DNA from 3 places in the Paenibacillus sp. DCT19 genome. Region 2 is predicted to be linked to each of the others. Evidence: predicted binding sites of a transcription regulator. Region 2 holds the regulator's gene; each other region holds the start of a gene.
What was found. Region 2 encodes LexA, which represses DNA repair genes until DNA is damaged. Its sites were predicted from a motif close to CGAACATATGTTCG; they were not measured.
Positions count from the first base shown of each region.

Region 1: a site for LexA is predicted at 2,875-2,888, ahead of DMB88_RS19435 (YhjD family protein). Genes of this name have one in related genera too.
Region 3: a site for LexA is predicted at 5,216-5,229, ahead of recA (recombinase RecA). Genes of this name have one in related genera too.

Region 1 covers NZ_CP029639.1:4,277,238-4,284,479, forward strand. The annotation lists gene DMB88_RS19420 (YitT family protein) at 1-126, opposite strand, end outside; gene DMB88_RS19425 (nucleotide-binding protein) at 1,053-2,090, shown strand; gene DMB88_RS19430 (hypothetical protein) at 2,087-2,320, shown strand; gene DMB88_RS19435 (YhjD family protein) at 2,930-3,313, shown strand; gene cysK (cysteine synthase A) at 3,590-4,540, shown strand; gene DMB88_RS19445 (helix-turn-helix domain-containing protein) at 4,753-6,327, opposite strand; gene DMB88_RS19450 (ABC transporter substrate-binding protein) at 6,461-7,242, opposite strand, start outside.
Region 2 covers NZ_CP029639.1:2,904,837-2,912,078, reverse strand. The annotation lists gene DMB88_RS13265 (HAD family hydrolase) at 1-110, opposite strand, end outside; gene DMB88_RS13260 (hypothetical protein) at 139-651, opposite strand; gene DMB88_RS13255 (DUF896 domain-containing protein) at 785-994, opposite strand; gene DMB88_RS13250 (cell division suppressor protein YneA) at 1,091-1,468, opposite strand; gene lexA (transcriptional repressor LexA) at 1,764-2,390, shown strand; gene DMB88_RS13240 (aldehyde dehydrogenase) at 2,499-3,800, opposite strand; gene DMB88_RS13235 (hypothetical protein) at 4,098-4,520, opposite strand; partial or broken gene DMB88_RS13230 (MDR family MFS transporter) at 4,697-6,009, opposite strand; gene DMB88_RS13225 (TetR/AcrR family transcriptional regulator) at 6,277-6,882, shown strand; gene DMB88_RS13220 (hypothetical protein) at 6,988-7,242, opposite strand, start outside.
Region 3 covers NZ_CP029639.1:2,548,434-2,555,675, forward strand. The annotation lists gene DMB88_RS11460 (DUF3388 domain-containing protein) at 1-674, shown strand, start outside; gene DMB88_RS11465 (helix-turn-helix domain-containing protein) at 869-1,900, shown strand; gene DMB88_RS30230 (hypothetical protein) at 1,974-2,138, shown strand; gene DMB88_RS11470 (YajQ family cyclic di-GMP-binding protein) at 2,297-2,788, shown strand; gene pgsA (CDP-diacylglycerol--glycerol-3-phosphate 3-phosphatidyltransferase) at 3,109-3,696, shown strand; gene DMB88_RS11480 (competence/damage-inducible protein A) at 3,803-5,059, shown strand; gene recA (recombinase RecA) at 5,299-6,363, shown strand; gene DMB88_RS11490 (regulatory protein RecX) at 6,617-7,242, shown strand, end outside.

The DNA of each region.
Region 1 (7,242 bases), 1.4 Mb from region 2:
CGATAAATGATTCTGAAAATTAATGTGATAGTAGGCAAACGCCAAAATAAATGTACCGAGCAGCATAATCGCCAGCTTGCCCGCTTCTGTCTTCACTTGTTGCATTGTTAACGATGTTCTCTTCATACAGGTTCCCTCACAGTTTGTAGGTTGGTTTTTTAGACCGACCGTACCCTGCAAAAGGCAAGCCTGGAAGAAATCATCGTATATGTCCTTCGAATCTTCATTTCCAATCCCCTCTTTCGCAGAGTCAGCCGTTTTTTTACTACGGTTGGTTTACTCTACAAGGGGCGCTATGTGTATGAGAGATCGTAACGTTTCCAGATTGTCCTTGGGGAGATTGTCCTTCGGGAACTCATGGTATCCTGATCCTTTCTATCTTTTGTTGGTTAGCTGTGTCTGGTTAAACGAACTGAAACATTACAGAGGCACAACATTGAACACCTTGTTTCACACCTAACCACTCCGATTGCAGTACCCTCTTTCGATCGCTGTTATGCCCGGATTTTTGTGATTCCTTTTTTTAAAAGGAAAAATCCTGTGATAAACGCGAGCGCTTCGCTTCTACAGATGGGTTCTGCACTCTCCGTTCCTGTGTGAATATAAGTTCAAAAACGTGACTCCAAACCTGTAATCATTCAATTCTGCTTAAACACCAAAGCTAACTTGCTTGTTCTTTTATTATATAACACCGACGGGAGTGGGTCTAAACAACCGACCCAGCAAAAACGTGCATAAAGCAGGCTCTGTCCTTGATTAACCGTCAAACAGCCACACCAGTACTAGGTTATCTTACTAATCGTGCAACCTGCTCCTTCATTCTATGACCGATGGCTTCAAATATAACTGTCCAGTCACCCATCTGTGACAAATTGGGGCTTTTTTTTATTTTTTCAAGAAAAGTAAAGGAATCAATCCCCCGTCATACATACACTGTAGCAAATGTATTTCAAATAATTCGGCAACAGGTACAGACGTTTTTCAGACTTACTCTGCTTTTTATGGTATAATATAACAATTGAATCCCACTACCGTTTAAGCGAGGCGGATTGATGAAAACGTTAAAGCCAAGAGTGTTTATTGGCTGCTCGCTGGAAGCGAAGCCGATTGCAGCAGCAGTACACGAAAACTTGCGTTTCTCGGCCGAGGTTACCCCTTGGTACTCTGGGGTTTTTAATCCAAGCAGTTATACAATGGATGATTTGGAAGCAGAAGTACGCACAACCGACTTTGCCATTTTTATTTTCCATCCAGATGATATATCCAAAATCCGTGGAAAGTACTACGCCTCGGTTCGTGATAATACAATGCTGGAAATGGGTTTGTTTATGGGACGTCTGGGACGAAAACGTATTTTTTTCATTCTTCCTGAAGATATTACAGATATCAAGGACGCTGCAAAAGTCGAAGGCTTACGTATGCCCACAGATCTATTGGGGTTAAATCCATTGGTATATGAAATTCGATCAGATGGGAAATGGGCGCCAGCCGTCTCCGTAGCTTGCTCCAAAATTGCGGACAGCATTGAAGAACAGGGACGCTGGAGCGATCCTGAGATGGAGCGAATCATTGAGAAACACAAACGAACCGAAGGAGAGGCGCGGGTGCAGCTGCTCAAGCTGCTGCGATTCTTTAGGGAATTGCTGCGCACCCGCAGAGCAGATGACAAGATGCTGGAGCGAATGAGCGACGCACTACGAACTGCCTTTGTATCTCAATCTCCATTCGCTGTTAGAGGTACAGCCATCTACCGTACAGATGATCGTGGTTATATAGAGCAATTATGTGGTAATGTTGGGGAACCGGGAAGAAAATATGACTTATCTGCTAATGATGACAAACAACCTGACGATCCAAAGCGAATACTGGTCATTGATTCTTACCGCGAAAATAAAATCAAAATCAATCTATACGACGATTACCTTGAGAAAGAATATCTGCTATGCTATCCTGTAGCCAAGAGGTATGTCATTACGGTGCATATCATTGGTCATATTGAAGCGGATGAGGCGATATTCCAGCAGATTGACCTTCAGAACCGTCAACTGTTCAACGCCATCAACGATTTGTTAGGAGGCGACCCGGAATGAGACCGGAAATGAAAAAAATAAGCAAGCGCTGGGGCAGCGAGAAAAAGGTACGCCTCAGTTCTGCGCCCGAATCATCACGACCGGTTCCGGAACCTAAGGAAGAGGAACGTTTCCACAAACCGGCTGTACCACTCATTACAATTGGTCCTTCTCTGAAGGGTAAAGAACGACCTTATAAGGTCATCTTGGAAAAAGAAGCTCTTTACGAGAAACCACAATACCTTGCTTAAGCTTTCGCTTGAAGCGTTGTATTCAAGTCTGAACACATCATCTGACTGCCGCTGAATCGGCAGTATTCCACAGGCTCTGCCGCCCAAGGCAGAGCTTTTTTATTGCCTGTCATCAGGAAGCCAAAGAATACGTTGGAGGATTCCTTCTTCTCTGGCTTCCTACCGCAATTTGTTGCATTTCAGCGTATTCATTTATTCATTCTTGTTGTTTATCAAAATCGTTCTATCTTTTACTGTGTTCACTTGTACTTATTCATTTACAGTTATTCAATTGTACTAGATTCACTTTCCGACCAACTCCGCCGTGCACCATCCATGGTCAAAGCCTGCGTAACATCATCAATCCCGGTTACTTATGCCTTATGTTTCCTTCTGCACACTAAAATTATACCTAAATTTTGGAGAGAGCCTGTCCCTTTCTCTCAGCTCCGAACTATCTTCTAATGGACGCTTGCACATTCAGTCAGATCTCCACAGCTATTCATCTGATTGCCTGCTTCCAATATTTCTCTGTTGTCATACGTATCTATATTGCATATATTGATTATAATATAAGAACATACGTTCTGTAAATGTAAAATTCCAATTATAGGATAAGGAAGTGAACTTATGTCATCCTCTCCTTCCGCCCCATCCCCTGCGGATGAGGATCATCGCCTAATCAAAGGTCTCGTTGTTCGCACATTGCTTCTTGATGTACTTGAACGAGATATTCACACACTAGACACGTTACTGCTGAAGATGCCCGAGGTATACATCCTCTCGTTAACAAACATTCAGAATGATGTACTTCAAGAGATGCTGCACCTTCGCCAACAGATGAGAACGCGCGGAGTCAAAGTACTGGAGGAAAAAAGGCAAACTGAGGGGATCGAGACGGTGTACCTATGCAGAGGATACTGGCAACGGTTCTATATGCTGTGGACATTTGCACGTAATGAAGTAAAAAAAGAGCTGAGCCGCCATCTGCAAACGGATCTAACACAATCTTGATCTTTACATACAAGAGGGTAGATTCTGTAGACATAACAATAACAGGCTCTGCCCACCTGTTCTTCTTTTCCATTTACAGGTAACATTTATACACTTCTTCCCCCTCGTAAGGCTTCAGCTCGACTTAACCAGCTTAACCAAATAGGTTGACCTCTCAAGGTCACTTTCATTAAGATGGAGTAGACATATCCAACCATTCCAATAAGACATGAACTCGAATCGTTTATGAACCAAACAAGACACGTCCCAACGTCTTATCTATCAAGGAGTTGACTTATGGATTCAAATTCTATACAACCATCCAGAAAATATACAGGCATTGCCGCCGATGTCACCGAACTCATCGGTAACACCCCAGCTGTCAAGCTGAGCCGGCTCACGGGCAGCGATTCTGCCGAGGTGTACGTTAAACTAGAGTATTTTAATCCAAGCGGAAGTGTTAAGGATCGTGCGGCCTACAACCTGATTTACCAGGCTGAACAAGCCGGACTGCTGCTTCCTGGAGCGACCATTATTGAGCCAACCAGCGGTAATACGGGAATTGGCTTGGCTATGAACGCGGCAGCCAAAGGCTACAAAGCCATTCTGGTCATGCCTGATAATATGTCGAAGGAACGGATTAACATCCTTAAGGCATATGGCGCAGAAGTCGTCCTTACTCCCGCAGACGAGCGGATGCCTGGTGCTATTCGCAAAGCGAAAGAGCTTCATGCGAGCTTGCCCGGAAGCTTCATTCCTCAGCAATTCGAGAATCAGGCAAACCCAGATATTCATCGCATCACCACCGCTCCTGAAATTATAGAGCAGATGGACGGAAAGTTGGATGCATTCATCGCAACAGCTGGAACCGGCGGTACCATTACAGGGACTGGAGAAGAATTACGCAAACAATTGCCTGGCATCCACATCTATGCAGTCGAGCCCAAAGGTTCACCAGTGCTGTCCGGCGGCGAGCCTGGACCGCACAAGCTTGTCGGTACAAGTCCGGGGTTCATTCCGGACATTCTCAATACCGACATATGGGATGCCATCATCCAGGTGTCCGATGAGGACGCACTGGATACGATGCGGCAGCTTGCTGCCCGGGAAGGGCTGCTACTAGGCCCTTCATCTGGCGCTTCGGTGTGGGCTGCCCTTCGCATCGCGAAGGAATTAGGCCCAGGGCACCGGGTGCTCTGCATTGCGCCGGATACCGGGGAACGGTATTTGAGCATGGGTATTTTTTAACACATCAACCATATCTGTGCATAGGACAACTTCTATGATGCAACACACACAAGCGTTTAGCCTAGGTCGTGTCTGAAAACTCACTGAAGTGCATCTTTTACCCCCTTTTCGCCCCCTGCTGCGTCACTTTCCCTTGACGTGCCTCGGCACGCCTGCGGAAAACTTCCTGGCATGGAACGAAAATTCGGCAAAATCTGCGTCCTTCGGAGTTTTCAGACACTCCCTAAGAAATGCAGTACATCATTAATCTTCTTGCGGTTGGACAGCAGCCCATAATTCATCCAGCTTAGAAAATCCACCTCATATACGCGCTTGTTCTGTACGGCACGCAGGCTGTTCCAGACTGGGGAAGATAGATATTTGAGACCCATTTTTTGACCATCTTCATTATCAAAGGTGATAAAAATATGATCTGCATCCAACAAGCCTAGCTGCTCTGCCGTTAATTCAGCCTTGCGAGCTCCCTTGGTCAATCGACGAACTAGTGAATGTGGCTCCAAAGCCAAATCACCGTACAGCACTGGTCCCGTATAACCGTGCTTCTCTCCGCCATATAATGTGAACCCGCATGAGGATAACCGCAGCATCGCAACCGTTTGTCCTTGCACGCGTCTCTCCAGTGTGCTACGGGCGGCGGCTGCCTGATGCTCGTATTGCGCGATCATCTCTTCGGCTACTGATGTTTTTCCAAACATTTCGGCAACAGATACCAGCATTTGGCGCCAGTTCTCACTATGGCTGGACAGTGTAATATGAGGTGCAATCTGCTGATATTCATTCAGCTTCCATCTAAAGGATGCCGACTCCAGCAGGATTACGTCTGGCTTATAAACACTTAGCCTGTCCGGATCATCCCCCTCAATATCCAACTCAGGAATATGGTTCAAGCCAAGATAATCCTGCTTTCCCCAGCCTGCATGGCAGGACTGCACAACAGGAACAATACCCAGAGCGACCAAATAATCCTCCATGAAGGGGCTAAAGACGCGTACGTGATCCCGGCATTGACGACGATATTGACCCGGCGATACACCTACGGATTTTTTAAATTTTTTGCTAAAATAGTATTCGTTGCTCAGACCCACATGACTCGCTATATCAAACATACGATCCTCCGTGCCACTAAGCAACTGCTTGGCTCTGCTCATCCGCAGTTGACTGATATAGTCAAGCGGCGTTTTCCCTGTTACTTGCTTGAACATTCTTGCATAGCGCCAGCGCTCCATATTGGCGTGATCCGCCAGATCATCAACTGTAAGCGGTAGATTGTAATGCTCCTGGATATACCTCAGAGATTGCCTAATGTGTTGATGCCAGTCAGTCCCAGCAACAACACCTTGTGCAATGAGCATCATTAAAAACTCCTGTAATAGAATATGTCTTCGCATCTCGCTCATCATATCCTGCGCGTCCTTAATACGAAATATCCCTTCAACAAGCTCCAGGCAACGCGAGAACGGGTGGCACGAAAGCAGCACATCACAAGGAAGCGCATCTGTATATGTTGCGGCTGAACTCGGCAAAGGAGCAAAAATAATTCGATAAATCTCAACGGTACCAAGCCTTGACTCTATCTCATACTCATGGTCCGGCTTCGCAATAAAACAACTTCCCTGTGTAAGCTCGTACTGTCCTTCATTCCACAACAACTGACCTGCACCTGCGGTGACAATCAACAACGAGTATTCTTGCACGCACCACTTTATTTGCTGCTTGACTTGACCAGCCTCTATTATTTCTTGCACAATGTGCTTATATCCATACATCAGTTCATCAACCCTCGGCATTAGCGATAGCTCTAATTGATTTTAATTCTCAATATTAATTGTAAAAGAAAGCTGCCCACGTCGCAACACAAAACAGCGGGCTCTGACCTGCACACATCTTCGTGCAAATCGGAGTCCGCCAATCTGTTTCAGCTTATTTGACAAGATTTTTCAGCAGATCGTCTGCCTTCATTAAGTTTGCTTTCATAGCACCAGACTGCCAGTGCGATCTGTCCACAATATAAACCTGTCCCTTTTTAAGAGCCGGAACGTTCTTCCAGAGCGAGCCTTCCAACCAGGCAATTGCTTCCTTGTTGTTCTCCGAATCCCAATTGCCATCAGAAGTAAACAGGATGATATGATCAGCTTCGAGCTCAGGAAGCACTTCCTCGGACAGTAACTCGTTAAAGCCTTCCATACGCGTAGCGAGCGGTGCTGGTGTTAACCCCATTTGATCATAGATATTGCCGATATAGCGATTGTCTTCACTAAACATAATAAGCGACTTTTCACCAACTTCAAGACGCAATACGGCAACCGTCTCATCTCCAACAGCCGCTTGCAGTTGCTGCTTGGTCTCATTCATCACCTGTCTATACTGTTCCATAGCTGCTACAGCCTGATCCTGAACACCCAGCAAATCTGCAATCGTACGGAGAATAGCTTCCGGATCGAGCAGAATCTCTTCCTTTAAGCGGTAGGTCGGCGCTACCTTTGAATACATTTCGTATTTAGCCGCATCCACGCTTCCATCCACAATAATGATATCTGGCTCTGCGTCCAGCAAGGCTTCAATGCTACCTGTCATATCAAAGAGCGGAACATCCAAATTCAGATAATCCTGCTTGCCCCACCATGGATGATACCACTGGACGATCGGTTCTACATTCAAAACGGTTAGATAGTCTTCCAAATAAATAGCAGCGACCCGCTTGG
Region 2 (7,242 bases):
CCCGTCTCTGCCGCAGCTACAAGACAAGTTTCATGGAAAGCTTCTCTGACACTGCGCTCATCCCATAACAATGTATCATCTAGATCGAACAAAATTGCTTTTAACGTCATTACGGTCATCTTCCCCTTTATGCAGTAATTACTTTTTCTCGTAAGTTTCCACAGTAATCTGATGCGACTTGGCAAATCTCAGAAGACGCTCGGTAATCGCATCTGTATCGTAACGATTCAACAATTTAGTGAATACCCATCTCTTACCACGACCGTTGTGCTCAATGACAACTGTACCAGGCTCAATTCGGAACTTCACGATATCGTCAACACCGATTGACCGCTCACGGTTACCTTTAATCGTCGCAATTGTGCTGTTTCCAATCTTAAGGTAAGGACGACGGAGAAGAAAGATTACAGCCAAAAATACGTACAGCAGCATGGTAACCCAATCCCAAGTTGTCATTGGAGCTTTAACAAGAAATGTACTCATAAATAGATACAGAAACGCAAGTCCAATCAAGAATATAGGGAACAACAGGCTGCGACCTTTAAAAATATCGACACCTGGTGTACCTGAAACTTGTTGACCATTCTTTTTGCGTTGATGATTCAACTGCTTAGAATTTTTGCGAACCGTTCTCTCGAACGAACGAGCCATGAGAATCCCCCTTATTTTGTCTTTGTATCGGCTTACATGACTGTAAACCAAAAGTTCCCCCTTATCTAAAAAAACAGCATTCTCAAAATAACAGTAAGAAACCTAAATATCGTAATGATATCATTAGGTTTCTCTAGTGTTTGAGTTTGCCTTGGCGGCCTTGATCTTTCTCATCATCCACAATTTCAATGGAATCTAACTGTTGTCTGAAATTGCTGCGGATGTTGTTCAAATAAATCTCTCTAAGTTTTGCACGCTCAGCAAGCTCTTCCTCTGATAAACCAGTAGATTTTTGTTTGCGAGCCAATTCGTTAATACGTGCTACTAGGCTATCTATATCCAATCTTGTCCCCTCCAAAATTACAAAGTCATATTAACTTTGACATGATCGGGACGGGTTGTCAAGGTCGGTGGTTGCTGACTAGTTAGAATCTACTCTTTATTGGGAAATCTGGGGCAAAACCAACACTTGTCCAGCTCGAATTGTAGTCGATTGAAGTTGATTCACTTGCTTAATTGCTTCTATATATACGCGCGTATCCATGCTTTCCGGTTTGTAATCTACAGAAATACTCCATAACGTATCTCCCTCAGAAACTGCGATTTTGCCACCGGGCAACAAATCGTTCTCATTCCCAGCAAATACTGTAAGCACTGTACTGCATCCAACAATTATAATGAAAGCCACCAAAGACAGTTTCAAAATCCAGGTTGGCATCTTCAGCTGTGCGAATGATTTCTGGAGATTACCTATGTTAGTCTTAACCGCTTCGGAATTTACTGGTTCATAAATACTTTGATAAGTTGAATATCTCATTAAAAATCGACCTCCAAACGTTTGTTCCTATCTGTTGAAAACAATATAACACGAACATTTGTTTTGTTCAACAACTTTTTCGGAACAATTGTTCGCTTTTTTCTCGCTTTATTTCCGACTTAAATCTTCCCTAGGTTGTTCCCTAAGTCACAGGATTTATTATCTATGCTCGAAATTCCATCTTTTTGTAGCAAATTTCTTGATTTTATCCCATTTTATTTAGAACTTATGTTTGTACGAACGGAGGTTCTATGTTATAATTTTCCCAAACGTTACTAAATGGGGTTGATACGGTATGTCGAAGATATCCAGCAGGCAACAGGCTATTCTGGAGTTTATACGCAATGAAGTCCGGTTGAAGGGGTATCCTCCTTCCGTACGGGAAATTGGAGAAGCGGTTGGACTAGCTTCCAGCTCTACGGTTCACGGACATTTGGATCGTTTGGAGAAGAAAGGTCTCATTAGAAGAGACCCAACGAAACCAAGAGCTATCGAATTGTTAAGCCAAGAGGAATCAGAGCACTCCCACCAGTTCGCACACAGCGTTGCTCGCATTCCTGTTGTGGGTAAAGTAACTGCCGGTGTTCCAATCACAGCAACCGAGAACATTGAGGACTACTTCCCTCTTCCTACTCATTATGTAGGCGAACAAAAGGTATTTATGCTTTCTGTTGTTGGGGATAGTATGATTGAAGCAGGTATTGTTAATGGGGACTACGTGATTGTACGTCAGCAGCAAACTGCTGATAACGGTGATATCGTTGTTGCCATGACTGAGGACGACGAAGCTACAGTAAAAACCTTCTATAAGGAGAAGGATCATATTCGTCTTCAGCCGGAGAACGCCACATTTGAACCGCTTCGTTTGAAACATGTTAGCATCTTAGGTAAAGTTATAGGTCTTTTCCGCGATCTTCATTAATAAGATTTGATTTTCAGATTTCAATAATCACACATGAAATGAAATACACAAAGAGGTTGTCCTAATTTTTAGGACAACCTCTTTTTTACGTTGCAACTTCCAAGATTATTACTGGGTACGTTTCATAATACTTTTGTGATGGGAGAACACATCAAAACTTTGCTGTCCATGGTACGAACCCATACCACTCTCCCCTACGCCTCCAAATGGCAGGTAATGTGAAGTCATATGAGATAACGTATCATTAATACAACCTCCACCAAAGGACACTTGGTTCAGAACTTGCTCCTGTAATTGCTCATCTTGTGTGAAGAGATATAGTGCCAACGGTTTAGGCCGACGGACAATCTCATCTAACACGGGGTTAAGATCTTGATAAGTCATAACCGGAAGAATTGGGCCAAAAATCTCCTCCTGCATTATCGCTGAACTCCAGTCCACATCACCCAATACAGTAGGCTCAATAAGTAGTTTATCACGTTCAGAACGACCACCAATCAACGCTTTACCATCCTCAAGGAATTTCGACACTCGATCAAAGTTACGGGCATTAACAATATGCGGGAAGTCCGGGTTCTTCATTACATCATTTCCGAATTTGTCCTGAATTTCATCTTGAATTAATGCAATCAATTCATCGTGCACTTGTTCATGTACAAACAAATAATCTGGTGCTACGCAGGTTTGTCCAGCATTGAGGTATTTACCACGTACAATACGTTGAGCCGTAAGCTTCAGATCCGCATCCTTGTGAACAATGACCGGACTTTTGCCCCCCAGTTCCAACGTAACCGGAGTTAGATGTTCGGCAGCAGCTTTCATGACGATACGCCCAACACCAGTACTACCTGTAAAGAAAATATAATCAAAATGTTCATTCAACAGTTCTGTACTTGTCTCAACTTCACCTTCCATAACTGCAATGTACTCTCTAGGAAATACATCCTGAATCAGATCATTAATCAGACGAGAAACCGTTGGTGTTAATTCAGATGGCTTAATAACGGCACAGTTACCCGCTGCAATCGCTCCAATGAGTGGCCCAAATGCCAGTTGGAATGGATAGTTCCAAGGTGCAATAATTAGCGCAACTCCGTACGGTTCAGCGTATATGATACTTACTCCATCAGGTATCGCTGCAGCTGTAGGTACAGATTTAGGCGTAGCCCACTCCGCTAAATGCTCCAATGCAAAATCTAATTCACCCAGTACGATTCGAATCTCAGATCCGTATGCCTCAGCCTCAGATTTATTCAGATCAGCACGTAATGCATCTAATATGCGTTGCTGATATTTCTCAATTCCTGCTCTTAGTTGCTGAAGAGCATGGATGCGGTATTCAACGTTTTTAGTTTGACCTGTATAAAAAAATGTCCGTTGTTCGGAAACAAGTTGCTTTGCTTGATTCATATTAACATCTCCAATTAATGAGTTTTTTAATTTTTAAAAATTAAATTGTTCAAAATATAAATGAATTATAACTCATTCATATGAAACTTTCAACATACTTAATACTGTTAAAACATTTGCACAATTTTTGAATCACACAGTAAGCATAGAAGCCAATAATGATATTTACACTTATATACTTAACCCGTCTACCAAAAATTTATTTGTTTTTTGATGTCCATATTTGCTTAAATTAATAAAAAAGACCTATCAGCCACAGGCTGTAGGTTGAGTTATCATACATTCATCTTTATGTAATTATTTCGATAGATCCACGTTCACAGTACCTGACATATTTTGCGCAGATGAAACATTCAGATAATACTCTCCAGTTGACCACGCCTCTTCACTAGAAAACGTATGGATCCCACCATCTGCTGGAACCGTGCCAGACATTGGCGCATGACCCGAGATCGTCCCCTGGTTTAAGGTAAACGTAAACGGCTTCGAGCCTGAGTTTATAAAATCTATTTTTACCTGATTAAACTCTGTAGGAACACTGATCAGTTTGGTGGATGAAGTACCTGCGAGAGCCTCATCCTTAAGGATATGTATGCTATGTGAAGTTGTATTGAATTGCTTTTCACTGACTGATTCTTTATGGGAACTAGATAATTGTAGACCTACTATAATTCCTATTACAACTAACATGACTACTACTAATGGTAAAATAAATTTCATGAGATCCCCCAAAAATCTAAAATTATACTTATTGTTACATATTAAAATATAACCTACATAAAATTATAAGTAAACTTTATTAAATGTTGTAGGAATATACATTCATTATTTATAGAGGACTAAGGCAGATAAAACAAAAAAAGTCGCCAATCTGGCGACTTGATACAATTTGAATATCATTTTTTAACGTTTGACTTTAGTAATAAACTGAAGAGGGCTCCACCTATCGCTACGCTTGCGGCTAGTAAGAAAGTATCTGCATAAGCTGTCATCGTTTCGGCAATAGGTTGTCTTGAACTTTCTACGCCCGATATTCTCGATCGGAGGGCAAGAAATTGCCCCAATCCAGCAATCGACAGAGGAATGATGAGGTTAGCGCTGGCTGATGTCAGAGGTGTAACACGATTGACGGATTCAGATGGAGCTGATTGCAAAATATACGTATTCAACGACATCATACATAGCCCCATTCCAATGCCAAGTAATCCAACAATACCTCCAATAACTAAACCGTTTGCCTCAGTAGAAATTTGCGACAGGATCATTAGAGCCAACCCTATGATTCCTAATCCCGAGCTTGCAAGTGGTCGAATCCCCACACGATCGAACAATCTTCCTCCTATTGGCATGAGTAGACCTGAAGTTACTGCCAACATGCTCATGACAATTCCAGCATCGAGAGGACTATAACCCCTGAAGTGTTGTAAATATTGTGGAATAAATACAATGGAACCATTCAGCGCGATGTATTGTATCCAACTTACAACCATTCCTCTTCGAAAGCGAGTTTCTCTGAAAGCACGGAGCTCTAATAAAGGGTTAGGATGTTTCGTTTCATGAAACCACAACCATACTAATAGAGAAACACCTACTAATCCCATTCCCCACACGATCCAGGCATCCAAATTCAAATTAATGCTTAACGCCAGTAACACAAATGATGTTGGAGCTATGAGCAGTCCAACAACATCTAAGCTTGTGCTGTTTGTTTCAGTCTTTTGTACCGAATCTTCCTTTAAAAGAAAACGTAGAATTAAACTAATCGTTATAAGGCCTATGGGGAGGTTAATCCAGAAAATCCAATGCCAACTGATAAATTCAAGCAGCCAACCGGACAGTATGGGTCCTGAGGCTGGTGCTATTAACATGGGTATACCTAACATCCCCATCACTTGGCCTTTTCGATCAGCTGGCGCCAAACGAAAGATCATTGCCATACCCATCGGTTGGATCATGCCTCCCCTAAACCTTGCACAATTCTATAGATAATTAATTGATTAACATCCTTAGCCATAGCGCATAATAACGATCCTAAAACAAACAAAATAACAGTATACAGAAAGGCCCTCCCTGAACCAAATCTGTCCGAAAACCAACCAGCCAATGGTATAGTCACTGACATAGCTAGCATGTATCCGGTAATAACCCATTGAAGGGTTTCAAAGGGTACATTAAATCCCTCACTCAAATTTGGAATAGCCACATTCATTGCTGTGCTATTGATCATAACCATCATCATGCCTGGAATAATAGCCAAGAGAGCAAGGATGAGTGCTCTGTTTTCTTTTTTAGGTATCGATTTATTCATGTTTCCTTCCCCCTTATTGAACATCGTGTTGAATAACTTTGTCTTGAGCCATTATAATGTCAAAGTAATCATTTGTAATGACCATCCATTGTCGATATGTTCAATAATCAACACTCAGCATCATTGTGATTAATAAACACTGAATTTTTTGTATTTCAGGAGGAAGCCATGAACGCAAAAATGGATCGTCGAAGTTTACGCACGCGCGAAGTTCTAAGGGAAGCGCTGTTTGATATGGCATTGAATAAACCGCTGGAGAACATTACGGTTAAAGAGCTCACTGATCAAGCAGGATTAAATAGGGGTACATTTTATGTGCACTATCAGGACATGAACGATTTTCTGGAACAGCTTAAAAATGAAATTTTAGAGGAATACCACAGTATCATTAAGAAACTCGGATATCATAACGGAGGGCGAGAGCCATTTGTTGATCCACCTGTCGGATTTGTACGTCCCTTTGAATTTGTCCAGCTACACGAACGTTTTTTTCGAATTTTCATGGGTTCAGTTGATTCAACTGGATTCACGAAGCAAATGTCTAATCTTCTAAAAAATCAATTTCAATCCACTTACTTAATGAAGTATCGTCATCTCAAACCAACTGACATTCCTGTGAAACAGCTCTATTTATTCTCCTATTTGGCCTCAGCATATATTGGTTCGTTACAGCTTTGGATACAACGGGATTTTGATTTATCCCCGAGCGAAATGGCTATTTTATTTTCCAATATTTCCAGACTCGGGTCGGCTGGTTTGGAGTTCAAAGATTAAGAATATTCAGCATCAAAAAATACCCAGTCGTTTGACCAGGTACGTTAATTAAAACTTAGTATAAACAATAACCCGCAAACCTTTTTGGTTAGCGGGTTATCTCTTTTAGCCCAGATCTTGTACAACAGTTCCTGAATAGTAGGCTCTCACATGTGATGGGCTAACTTGAACAATATTAGTTCTTCTGAGCATCCCGTAATAACCATCTGCATCAGAATAAAATTTGGTCGCAGGAATGTCAGCAGACGAAGGAAAATCTTGATATATCGTCACATTCTTTTGTTTATTCATAATGGTAATATCAGAGGCTTGACTTGCCATTGCTGTTACAGAGATTGCCAAGAGAGAAAGGGACAAAAC
Region 3 (7,242 bases), 360 kb from region 2:
TGAATATATTGACCATCAATGGTGTTGAGGGCAAAACTCGTGGTATGCTTCTTGAATCGGATGATGATGAGAAGATTCGTCTATTAGGCGAGATGCTCGCTAAGGTTAACAGCATTACCGTGTCAGCTTTGCGCCAACCGAAACTAGTTGATATACTGGCTGTTCGTCATGGTCGATACATCGACCGTGATTCGGATGATCGCAAAACATTTCGTTTTACTCGCGATGAACTTGGGTTACTGGTGGACTTTTTGGGTGAAGTATTTAAAAGGGAAGGTAATCAGGTTATCGGGTTACGCGGTATGCCGCGTGTTGGTAAAACGGAATCCATTATTGCGGGTAGTGTGTGTGCGATGAAACGATGGACCTTTGTTTCGTCTACCCTTCTTCGTCAGACTATAAGGAGTCAACTATCCGAGGACGAAATGAATCCAAACAATGTATTTATCATCGATGGCATTGTTAGTACGATTCGTTCGAGCGAACGGCACTATAACTTGTTACAGGATATCATGACGATGCCAAGTACCAAGGTCATTGAGCATCCAGATATTTTTGTACAGGAATCCGAGTATGATTATAATGATTTTGACATTATCATCGAGCTTCGGAACAATCCAGGCGAAGAAATTATTTATGATACGTTTACGGCCAGCTACACCGATGAACTGTAAGGCTGCGTGAAAGATCATGAAATAGATTAGCACCAACTAGAGCATTTTGCACAATCCGAAAGATCAACTATCAAACCAATGGGATCTAGGCGAGACTCCGTTTTTGGTCTAGATCTTGTACCCTTGAGCATGTGGGATCGAATGATGCAAAATGCTGACTACAGAGAAAAAGAAAAACTGAAGGAGGAGATGGCATGTCTGAACTGGGTCAGCAGTTGAGAGAGGCCCGGCTGCAAAAAGGGATGAGTCTTGACGACGTACAGGAAATGACTAAAATTCGCAAAAGATATTTGGAGGCAATAGAAGCAGGGGATTATAAGGTACTTCCCGGTAGCTTTTATGTCCGTGCGTTCATTAAAACCTATGCGGAAACGGTTGGACTGAACCCTGATGAGCTGTTAGAGGGTCACAAAAAGGATGTACCGGCAGAGGAAACTGAGGCGACAATGGAGCCTGTCATTCAGAAGCGTTCCAGTCGTCCGGTTGAACGGAACAATCGTTGGATGTCAGTTGCTCTTATGTGGACATTCCCGTTATTAATCGTTGTATTGCTTTATGCCTTCTGGTCTTCGAACAAGGGTGGGGATGAAACTCCAAGTCTGGATGATACGAAGATTACGGATAGCCAGCAGCAACCAGATGATAAACCGGATCAACCTGCAGATAACGGACAGGCGGCTAATCCGCCATCTACGGAAACAGGTGGGGATGAAGGTAGTGCTGGTGGTAACGGTGGGGGTCAAGAAGATATAGGACAGACAGGTGAACAAACCGATGATTCCGAGGGCCAAACTCCAGGGGATACGGAGGAGGAGCCTACTACTCCACCTACAGGGGTAGCTGTGACTGAAGATGGCAAATCAGGCAATATTACGAACTTCAAAGTAAGTGGAAGTGCAGGACAGCCTGTGACTGTAACGATTAATGCGTCAGGTGAGAGTTGGCTTGAGGTATACAAAGGTGAAAATTCCAGCGGCGAAAAATTGCAATTCGGCATGACTGCTGATGGAAACTCATTTACGTTTAACCTGGATAGCACAGGTCTTTACATTAAATCCGGTCGTGCCTCGGCGACGACGATTGAGGTAGGCGGACAAGTGGTAACAGACGGTAAAGCCACGAATCGGATCCGTTTGCAGCTTGGAGAGGACAGTGCTGCTACGACAACGGATAACGCAGACCCTACATCAACGGACGGAAGCGAAGGCACAGCCACTGGCGAATAACCGAAGTCACTGCGGGGGACACTAACGTGGTCTTAACTTGCAGTTAATCTTCGGTGAAGCGAGGTGGAAGGCTATGACAGTCAGCTGGATCGTTACAGGTTTAGGGATTATTGTCAGCCTCCTGGGGTACTATTTAACCCCGAGCGCTTGGGGTTACGGAATTTTGGGGTTTGGACTTGCGCATGTAATTTTGGGTGTGCTTGATATGTTCAGACAACCAAACCGCAGCAGGTATTAGGCTTTTAGGCAACAGTAGGAAAAAGCATTCTTGATCAGCCAACCATGGAGGGTCAAGAATGCTTTTTCTGTTGTGTATCTTCTCTAAAATTAGACTTTTCAATAGGGTATCCTCTATAATGTTACACAGAACATATGCTAACTGAAAGGGTGACCGGTTTGAGTTCAGAAAATTCATTTGATATCGTGTCCAAGATGGACTTGCAGGAACTGACTAATGCCGTAACACAAACGGAAAAGGAAATAGGCACTCGTTATGATTTTAAGGGCAGCAAGAGCAGCTTGAAATTGGACAAAGATGCTTTAACGATTTTGTCTGATGACGAGACCAAACTTAAGTCTGTCATTGATGTGTTGCAATCGAAGATGGCTAAACGAGGACTTCCGCTGAAGAACATTGATTATGGCAAAGTGGAACCCGCTTCTTCTGGAACTGTTCGCCAACGTCTGAGCTTCAAACAAGGAATTGACCAGGATATTGCTAAGAAAATCAATATTTTGATCCGTGATTCCAAAATGAAGGTGAAGAGTCAGATTCAGGGTGATCAACTACGGGTAACTGGAAAAAGTAAGAATGATTTGCAAGCGGTAATGCAAATGTTGAATGGTGCCAATCTACCATTAGATCTGCAGTATACCAACTTTAAATAAGCCAGGCGTTCAGGACGCTTGAAATTCACAGGCGTTTTTTGACACTATAATGGGCGTATATTATACTAAGTGTGCATTGCTGGCAATCAATCATATTAGCCCAGTCATCATCGTTTGCTGACTTTGTGATAAGCAGTACATTTTCTGGAAGTCACCGGAACGTTTAAAACGCATTTACGTTTGAACGGTGGACTTTATTTTTGCGTTTTTACATAGTGAGGCATTTTGCTGAAGTGACTGTACGAATTACAGGTTTCGATGATGTCCTGGGATAAAGATGAGTGTTTGGAGTTATTGGAGGATAAGAGGGAGGGCGTCTTGTGAATTTACCCAACCGGATTACGCTTGCACGAATTTGCTTAATCCCTTTTTTGATGGTGTTTCTGCTCGTGGATTTTCCATTTTATCCAGAGCCGTTGCAGCTTGGAAGCTTCTCGCTTCCTTATAATCAATTGATTGCGGCTGTCATTTTTGTCATTGCAGCAAGTACAGACGGAATCGATGGTTACTTGGCGCGCAAGAACAATATGGTCACTAATCTAGGCAAGTTGCTTGATCCTTTGGCGGACAAGCTGTTAGTGACTGCTGTACTCATTTCGCTCGTGGAAATGGGCAAGTTAGATTCCTGGATTGCTGTCGTAATCATTAGCCGTGAATTTGCAGTAACAGGTCTTCGCCAGATTGCATTGCTCGATGGATCTGTTGTAGCGGCAAGCAATTGGGGTAAGCTAAAAACCGTTGTGCAAATTGTAGCTATTGTATTACTTCTGCTGAATAATTTCCCGTTCTCTTACACGGGGATTCACGTGGATGTTATCGCAGTGTGGGCTGCAGCGATTATAACGATCTGGTCAGGAATTGATTATTTCATTAAAAACAAAAATTTGCTTAATTTATCAAAAGCGTAATCGTTCCGGAAAACGGGTAATTTAGAAGGAACAATTAGTACTAAGGGCAATAGGAAAACATCCTATTGCCCTTTGAATACTCACAGCGTGTACAGGAGGATACAGAATGAAGGCAGAAATCATTGCGGTTGGCACAGAGCTATTGCTTGGACAGATTGTGAACACCAATGCGAGATATTTGTCTCGCGAATTAGCCGCGATCGGAATTGATGTATATTTCCAAACAGTTGTTGGAGACAATCTAAGTCGCCTTAGTGAAGCGATCCGCATTGCTCAGGGTCGTGCAGATGTAATTTTATTTTCCGGTGGCATTGGGCCAACACAGGATGATCTTACGAAGGATGCTTTGGCTGAAGTATTAGGTCGTAAGCTGCATATAGATCGACTAGCGATGGACAAAATAGAAGGCTTTTTCAGGGATCGCAATGTTACTATGACCGAGAATAATCGTCGTCAGGCTATTGTTATCGAAGGGGGAACGCCTCTAGCTAACGAGACGGGGCTTGCAGCGGGAAATGCCATCTCGGACAATGGAAAACATTATGTTGTTATGCCTGGACCGCCTAAAGAGCTGATTCCGATGTTTGAGCAGGAGGTTAAGCCATGGCTCTTCCAGCATGTTCTGACAGAAGAGATGCCGATCTATTCCAGAATGCTGAAGTTTGCAGGTATAGGGGAGTCGGCGTTGGAGGATCGTCTGCTTGATCTGATCGACGGACAGACGGATCCTACAATTGCACCGTACGCAAGCGAAGGGGAGGTTACCGTGCGTGTCTCTACCAAAGCACCTAATGAGGGAGAGGCGAAGGTGAAGCTGGATGCGATGGAGGTTCAGATTCGTGAGCGTTTGCCAGAGCATCTGTACGCTAGTGACGATGTGCCTATTGAGTATACGATTGTTACGATGATGGCTGATATGGGGCTGACTCTTAGTGCTGCTGAGAGCTGTACAGGTGGGCTTGTCATGCAGAGCCTGACATCAATTCCTGGCAGTGCTGCAATTCTCAAAGGCGGAATTGTATGTTACTCCAATGAGATGAAAGAAAAACTGCTGAACGTTCCTCATGATTATCTGGAGGGGGAAGATGCACCCGGAGCGGTAAGTCCTGAAGTTGCTAAAGTATTGGCAGAGCAGGTGCGCATGATTGGTGATGCTAATTTCGGACTAGCTGTTACAGGTGTCGCAGGGCCTGGGTATTCTGAGCGTAAGCCCCCAGGGCTCGTCTTCATTGCTCTAGCCGAACGCGGCAAAGAGACGGAAATTCATGAACTGCGTATTAACGGTAATCGGGAAACGGTTCGCATCCGTTCAACCAAGTCTATCTTGTATCGATTGTGGCGCAAGCTGGTTGAACTAGATTAGTTCTTCCGCTTGGTTTGCTTTTACAGTGCAAAACAAGTATACTTTTAACAGACGGAAGAACCGTAGAATCAGGCGTAGTAGCCTTGTTTACGGTTCTTTTTTCTGTTTAATTCCAGGTTTGCTTGAGGAAGAGGCGCCTCGGCCTTGATAAAAAAACGAATGTATGTTCGAAAAAAAGCTTGGCAAACGTGTTAAAACAAGGTATCATTATCTTATAAACAGTAAAGGGTGTGAGCATATTGTCAGACCGTCGTGCCGCGCTTGATATGGCGCTCCGTCAAATAGAGAAGCAATTTGGTAAAGGATCCATCATGAAACTGGGTGAGTCGACTCACATGCAAGTGGAAATTATCCCCAGTGGTTCCTTGGCTCTGGATATTGCATTAGGAACAGGCGGCTTGCCTAAAGGCCGGATTGTTGAAATATATGGACCTGAATCTTCTGGTAAAACAACTGTAGCACTCCATGCGATTGCTGAAGTGCAAAAAGTAGGAGGACAAGCTGCATTCATCGATGCCGAGCATGCTCTTGATCCTCAATATGCAAGTAAACTTGGTGTTAACATTGATGAATTGCTTCTGTCTCAGCCAGACACGGGTGAGCAAGGGCTTGAAATTGCAGAAGCACTCGTTCGCAGTGGAGCTGTGGACATTATCGTTATTGACTCCGTTGCTGCATTGGTACCAAAAGCTGAAATTGAAGGCGAAATGGGAGATTCTCACGTTGGTTTGCAGGCACGTCTGATGTCACAGGCGTTGCGTAAATTGTCGGGTGCGATCAGCAAATCCAAAACAATCGCAATCTTCATTAACCAGCTTCGTGAAAAAGTTGGGGTTATGTTTGGTAACCCTGAAACAACACCTGGTGGTCGTGCCTTGAAATTCTACTCCACAGTTCGATTGGATGTTCGTCGGATTGAAAGTATCAAATCAGGCAATGACATTATCGGTAACCGTACACGTGTAAAAGTTGTTAAGAATAAAGTAGCACCACCGTTTAAACAAGCTGAAGTGGATATCATGTACGGTGAGGGTATCTCTAGAGAAGGTAGTATCATTGATATCGGTACAGAACTAGATATCGTTAACAAAAGTGGTGCATGGTATTCCTATGAGGGCGAGCGTCTGGGACAAGGTCGTGAAAATGCGAAGCAATTCATGAAAGAGCACAAAGAAATTGCTCAAGTGATTGAGCAAAAAATTCGTGAAGCAAGCAATTTAACGACAGTGGTTCCTACACCAACGGCTGAGGACCAGCAAAAAGAAGAAGCAGAAGAACAAGAATTGTTTGAAATCAACGAGTAATTTACTGAACTCCTGAGGCTTGTCTGATTGTGACTTGACTGTGCTCAGGAAACAGGTTTGTGGCTCGCATTGTCCAACAGCCTCTGTCCCATGGGACAGAGGCTGTTGGCACGCTAACTCTATAAGATAAGGCCGGGCTGAATTCCCGGCCTTTTATCATAATATCTGATCTCCTGTAGAGAGCAGAGATATATAAGTTCAACTAAACTTCTTTAGTTGAACCTATATATCAACGATGAAAGGAGATTAAGGCATGGACAAATATGCTGAAGATTTAATTGAAGAAGCAGAGTTAACGGGGTTATCTCAATTTCCGGATCATGAGGAGTTGACCATTACCCGGGTTGAGCGGTTGCTGAAGGGGCGAGTCGCGCGATATCGGATCGAGTTCGGGATGTACTCAATAACTGTTCTGGAAGATGTAATGATTAAGTATCGGTTGACCCGAGGCAACACATTTGTAAAAAAGGATCTTGAGGAAATTGTTGTGGCTGACGAGCGTCAGCAGACGTATGTTCAGTCTTTGCGATATCTCGAATTCAAGCCACGTACACGTCATGAACTAAGCCAGCGCTTGCGGCAGAAGCAGTTTGCACCTCCGCTAATTGAAGAGGTGCTAGATCGGCTGGAGCAGGAAAAATTAATTGATGATGAAGCATTTGCGAAGGAATGGACACGTCAGCGTATGGAGGGTCAGCGGAAGGGAAAACTGTGGATAAGGCAAGAACTTCGTCAGAAGGGTATTGCCAATGATCTAATTGCTGAAGCTTTGGAAACTGTGAGTGGGGATACAGAATTTGAGACTGCTTTGACCGCAGGGCGGAAGAAGTGGAACCAAGTCAAAGGCGACATTTCTGAGAAAAAACGCAAAACGCTTCC